2 regions of the Dehalobacter restrictus DSM 9455 genome follow, and region 2 is predicted to be linked to the other one. Evidence: predicted binding sites of a transcription regulator. Region 2 holds the regulator's gene; the other holds the start of a gene.
What was found. The regulator CtsR, encoded in region 2, represses protease genes until heat stress. The targets are predictions, from matches to a motif close to AAGGTCAANNAAGGTCAAAT.
Positions count from the first base shown of each region.

Region 1: a site for CtsR is predicted at 1,780-1,799, ahead of clpP (ATP-dependent Clp endopeptidase proteolytic subunit ClpP). Genes of this name have one in related genera too.

Region 1 is NZ_CP007033.1:2,644,236-2,647,327, forward strand. Features, by position in the region: gene galU (UTP--glucose-1-phosphate uridylyltransferase GalU) at 1-906, opposite strand, end outside; gene clpP (ATP-dependent Clp endopeptidase proteolytic subunit ClpP) at 1,096-1,725, opposite strand; gene DEHRE_RS12665 (Hsp20/alpha crystallin family protein) at 1,984-2,433, shown strand; gene DEHRE_RS12670 (MGDG synthase family glycosyltransferase) at 2,630-3,092, shown strand, end outside.
Region 2 is NZ_CP007033.1:463,009-466,100, reverse strand. Features, by position in the region: gene DEHRE_RS02215 (ATP-dependent Clp protease ATP-binding subunit) at 1-180, opposite strand, end outside; gene DEHRE_RS02210 (protein arginine kinase) at 212-1,279, opposite strand; gene DEHRE_RS02205 (UvrB/UvrC motif-containing protein) at 1,276-1,800, opposite strand; gene DEHRE_RS02200 (CtsR family transcriptional regulator) at 1,815-2,288, opposite strand; gene DEHRE_RS02195 (hypothetical protein) at 2,474-3,092, opposite strand, start outside.

The sequences.
Region 1 (3,092 bases), 760 kb from region 2:
TGAAAGCAGGCGAAGCTCCTGACCTTCTTTCTGATACCGGCTGACAATATCGGTCAGATAATCCATCAGGCTTTCGCCAATTTCTTCATGTCTTAACGCAAATTCAATGGTTGCTCTGACAAAACCAAGTTTGTCCCCGACATCATATCTTTTCCCTTCAAAATTGTAGGCATACACATCCTGAACCTTGCTCAACTGCGCAATTGCATCCGTCAGCTGAATTTCTCCATTTCTTCCCGGAGGCAATTCCGCGAGGATATCAAAAATTTCCGGATTAAGAATATACCGGCCCATGATCGCAAGCGGAATATCAGGCGCTTCCTCCGGGGTCGGCTTTTCAAACATGGCTTCCGCCTTGTACAGTCTCGGAGATATTCTGCTGCCATCAATAATCCCGTATTTGGACACTTCTGCCGGCAGTACTTCCTGTACGCCAATCAGATTGCTGTTATAAAGCTCGTAGTACCTAATCATTTGTTTCAGACAAGGCTCTTCCGAATAGATCACGTCGTCTCCCAAAAGAACGGCAAACGGCTCATTGCCAATAAATCTTCTGGCACTGTAGACGGCATGACCAAGCCCCAGAGCTTCTTTTTGGCGGACATAATGGATATCGACCATCTCAGCAATATGTTTGACCATATCGAGCAATTCGGACTTTTCTCCGTTTTTTAGAAATAGTTCAAGTTCTACAGAACGGTCAAAATGATCCTCAATGGCTCTTTTGTTTCTTCCTGTGACAATAATGACATCTTCAATACCGGATTGAACCGCTTCTTCAATGATGTACTGAATGGTCGGTTTGTCTACGATTGGCAGCATTTCTTTGGGTTGAGCTTTGGTCGCAGGAAGAAATCTTGTACCCAATCCAGCCGCGGGTATGACTGCTTTACGAATTTTCTGCAAGATTTTTCCTCCTTTTTTTTATTGTTGCTTTGGTTGTTTTTGAACAATCCGAGTTTAGTATGCCGAATTTATCTTACTTTTATGTTTTTTTCTGAATGGACGTCAAACGCCTCAAATGATTACTCAATGAGGCGTTTCCGATATCCAGGATTTTCTTCAGGGTTTTTTATGAAATTTTTTTAAGAGATTCTATTTTAGCGGGTTTTTCTTCTTTTGCTCAAGCAGTGCTGCTTTTTCCAGTACCCGGTCAACAATTCCGTATTCTTTAGCTTCTTCAGCGGACATATAGTAGTCACGGTCCGTATCCTGCTCGACTTTGTCCAAAGGCTGGCCGGTTCTTTCGGCAAGAATCCTGTTCATTTTGTTTTTCGTTTTCAGCAACTGTTTGGCGTGAATTTCAATTTCTGTAGCCTGCCCCGATAAACCTCCCCCAGCAATTAACGGCTGGTGAATCAGGATCTCAGCATTCGGCAGGGCAGTACGCTTACCTTTCGTGCCGGCAGCAAGCAGGAAGGCACCCATACTGGCAGCCATTCCAATACAAATGGTCTGTACATCAGGCCTGATGTACTGCATCGTGTCGTAGATGGCCATCCCGGAAGTAATGGACCCTCCGGGACTGTTGATATAGACAAAAACGTCCTTTTCAGGATCTTCCGCCTCGAGGAAAAGCAATTGCGCAACTACAACATTGGCAACGTTATCATCGATTGCTCCGCCCAGGAAGATAATACGGTCTTTGAGGAGCCTAGAATAGATGTCGTAAGAACGTTCACCGCGATTCGTTTGTTCAACTACCATCGGGATAAGATAACTCATATTTGTTCCCTCCATCATTGATTGTTAATTTTGATATGTCTCTATTTTATTACAAAGGTCAATAAAGGTCAAATAATTTGGACAACTTTTGGTCATTTTTTTGTTCGAATTATTTCATTCATATTATTTGATTAATTGCCAATAGTACGTTCGTCTAAACATTGAGACGGTATATAAATCATCTGTCAGGTTAAGATAATCCTAGTACGATTGATAAAAGCATTTGATACAAATCCAAAAATATTGGGGGCTGGAAATATGAATCTTATACCATTCCATCCAATGCGCAATGCAGATCAGATACGCCGTGAAATCAATAGGCTTTATAGTTTTCCATATACTTTTTTCGAAGACGAGTTCGCTCCGCGCTTGGCCGTTCCATTTACCGACATCTATGAAACCGACGAAGAGATCATTGTTTCCTGCGATCTGCCAGGACTGCAAAGAAGAGAAGATGTAGGCATTCAGATTGAAAACAACATGATAACCATCAGCGGTACTTTAAACCGCGAACAGCATGTGATTCAGGAAGATCGCCTACACAAAAAAGAAAGGTATACCGGTCAATTCCGCCGCTCCGTCTCTCTTCCGGCGACCGTTTCCATTGATAATGTCAGGGCAATTTATAAAAATGGTGTTTTGAATGTATTCCTGCCCAAAACAGACAGCAGGGAGAAAAAGTCTGTGCAGATTGAGTTTCAGTATTAGTAGATCGCGAAACTGTGGCCCATAGACTATTATAAGGTCGTTTAAGTATGTCTTCCTGCCAGAAGATTGCTTGTGTAGTTATTCCTATTTGCCAAAAAATAATAAATAAATTTATGTTGGTTATCGACCATAAACTGTTATAATGTATAAGGATAACTTTCAGCATCTTATGCTTTTAATTGAAGGGAGAATATTCGTGCCTAAAGTAATGATTTTCTCTGCGTCTACAGGACATGGACATAATCAGGCCGCAGACTGTCTGAAAAAGGAGCTTGAAGCTTCAGGCTATTCCGTCCGGATTGTAGAACCCTTAAAAAAAGAAGAAAGCTGGATCATGGAAGCTCTTATCGATGACGGTTATCATATACTCGCAACAAGATTACCGAAAATGTACGGTAAACTATATAAGATTACCTATAACGAGTTCTTAAATAAAAATGTCAAAAGAATTTTAAACAGGGCCATGGATAGTGTCATCGAACAGCTGATTCAAGAGTACAAGCCAGACCTGCTTATTACCACCCATCCTCTTCATGTCGGTGTTGTTTCCTATTTAAAAGCATCCGGACGCTTAAATCTGCCTTTTATTTCGCTGGTTACAGATTATATGGCTCATCAGTTTTATGTGAATAGTTTTGTTGATGCCTACATTGTTGGTT
Region 2 (3,092 bases):
GCTTACCTTGTCAGGATCCAATCCAATCCCGGTCAGCGCCTTCGCGGCAACTCCTTCTCCTTCTTCAATCAAAGCCAAAAGAATATGCTCAGTCCCTATAATCTTATGGCCCATGCGTTTGGCAATCGCCTCAGCAAGCATAAATACTTTTTCTGCCTTTTGCGTAAATTTTCTTGACATTTTGATCCTTCCTTTCCAAATCTATCGGCGTTTAATTTACATTCTCACTCATTTTGTGATGATAGATTCCACGCACAAAATTAGCTCTTTCTGCGTTAATATGATAAGCATCCAGCTGCTTATTGAGATTATATTGCAGACATCCCTGCATTGAGTTAATCAAGACAGACACGAAACCTGCAGAAACTCTAGATAAAATGCCCATATCAATGCCCAGCCGGTCCTCCGATAGAAGTGAATAGATCTCTTCCGTTTCAAGGATCCTGACATTTTCCAAAGTCCCCCGGGCCCTCCATACTTTGTCTTCGACGATAAGCGGAGATTCTTTGCGAATAACTTCCCGCATCTGGACTTCCCGTTCCATCAGCTGCCGCGTCACCGCATCAAGATGCGTTAAGGTGTCCTCTTCACTCTTGCCTAAAGTAACCTGGTTGGATATCTGAAAGATATTTCCGAAGGGCCTGGAGCCTTCACCGTACAGACCGCGTACTGCCAACCCAAGCGAAGTCAGGGCACCCAGAACCTGCTGGACCTGATTGGTCAGCACCAGGGCTGGCAAGTGAACCATCACGGATACTCTCAGGCCGGTTCCAACATTGGTGGGGCAAGTCGTCAAATAGCCAAGCTTTTCTTTATAAGCAATATCCAGATGCGCTTCCAGATGATCATCGACCAATCCTGCAAGATGCCAAGCTTCCCTGAGGCTGTTCCCCGGCATCAGCACCTGAATTCTCAGGTGATCTTCTTCATTGACCATGACTGCAATTTTATGGCTTTCGGACAAGGCCAGACCGCGTGCATATTCAGTCTCGTTAAAACCCGGGCTGACCAGATGCTTTTCAATCAATACCTTCTTCTCCACCGGAATAAGCATTTTCAATGGAATATAAACAAGCTTTTCCCCTTCAGCGGTAAAACCGTCCAGGACGCCGGAAATCTGTGCTTCAATTTTTTCGGCATCATCATGGGACATGACGTGAGGGAAAGGATTGTCCGCGATATTTCTGGCCAGTCTGATCCTGGAACTCAGTACAATCGGAATGTCCAGGGTATCCTTCATCCAGAAGCTGTCTTTGGCAAGCAGTTCCCGATAAGTCATTTGCTTTCACCTCCGACAGTATTCTCCATTTCTTTAATCCGGTCTCTTAATATAGCTGCCTCTTCAAACTTTTCTGCTTTTACTAGCTCCAAGAGTTGTTCTTTCGATTTGACTATTTCCTGTTTGTTTCGGAACGAAGCGCCTCGTCTTACCGGCACTTTCCCGACATGCATCCCTCTTCCATGGATCCGGCGCAGGAGCATTTCCATTTGGGGCTCAAATTCATCGTAACATTTGCTACAGCCCATTTTCCCGGCTTGCTGTATCTGGGAAAAAGTTCTTCCGCACCCGGGACATTTTCCGGGCTGACTGTCTACGATCGTCTGATCATACTGTCCTGCCGGATTTACCCCAAATAATGCCTGTAAAAAATCCGATACCATTCCAGGGTAGAGATTGAAGCCGGTACCAGGCGCTTTCTGAGCACATTCCTGGCAAAGATGAAGCTGCGCCGCCTGTCCATTAATGATTTTGGTCAGATGAACCACAGCCTCCCGTTGTTGACAGTTCTGACAAAGCATTGCTATTCCCCCGATCAATCATTAACATCGTCCCGGCACATATTCGCCAGTATTTCTTTCATCATACGGGCCCTAAGCGTAGAAGGCAAATTCGTCACTCCAGCCAAAAGCCGGTCGGAAAAAATCGTTTTTACCAGGATTGCTTCTCTTTTGGTGAACAGCTCTTCTTCTCTGAGTCTGTCCACAAGATTGTTAGCCCGATCCTGGGAAAGGTCATCCCCAATGAGTTCCGACATGAGTCTCTGGAATTTACCCTCAGGATCAAGTCCCAGCCTAACAATCCTTAAATATCCGCCGCCGCCTCTTCTGCTTTCAACAAGATAGCCGCGTTCTGCAGTAAACCTCGTTGTAAGAACATAGTTAATCTGGGAAGGAGCACATGAAAAGAAATCAGCAAGATAACCTCTTTGCAGGACAATATACCCAACTTCGGCCTGCTCTATAATCTTCTTGAGGTACTCCTCGATTCTGTCCGCCAAATTACTCATCGTCATCCATCCTTATTTCAATGTTGACCTTTGCTGACTTTATGACCTTTTTTGACCTTCGTAACTATTTTAACCCTTTTTGATCATTTTGAAAACTATTTTATTAAAAAAAACCTATCCGAAGATAGGTTTTTTTGCTCGCTGACTATAAAAAATTCAACATTGCTGTACTTAGCGAAAAGTCCTCAATCGCTGATAAAGAAATACCACAAACCGAAGGTGACCGCTGCAACAATCACAACCAGAATAACAAGCTTTAGTCCACCAAAGCCGCGTTTCTGTTCGAACTCAAAATCTAAGTCATCGTCATCGTCCGCACTCGGGTCATTTTTACTGTTCATGATATAACTATTTAAATCAGAAAAGCGGCTTCTTTCTTCCGCCCCTACTTCTGTTTCCTCCAGAGTACCCAGATCTGTCGGGTTCATAGCGGTATCTTCTGCGTTGTAGGCTTCATCAGCTTTATTCAAATCATCCGCTGCCTCAGTATCAGCAAGCGGGCTGAAGCTGTCCGGACTTGTTTCCGCCGGATTTTTCATTTCATTAAAGTCATCTTCCAGGGAAGCCGCTTGGGAGATAAACAGTCTTTGCAGTTCATCCTGCCCCGAATTTTGATCACCAAGCAAAATCGTTCTGATCTCCTCATTGTCTTCATCCGAATCTCCGGCAAAAACAGGCCCTGCTTCCGCTTGATCCTCTTCCGGAGACTTCCCGGCCGTCCGGCCATATTCTCCGTTGGTCTGGTCAAATTCCCCGGTGTTCTGGTCATACTCGTCAATAGCACCGTCATTAATATCAGCCTCA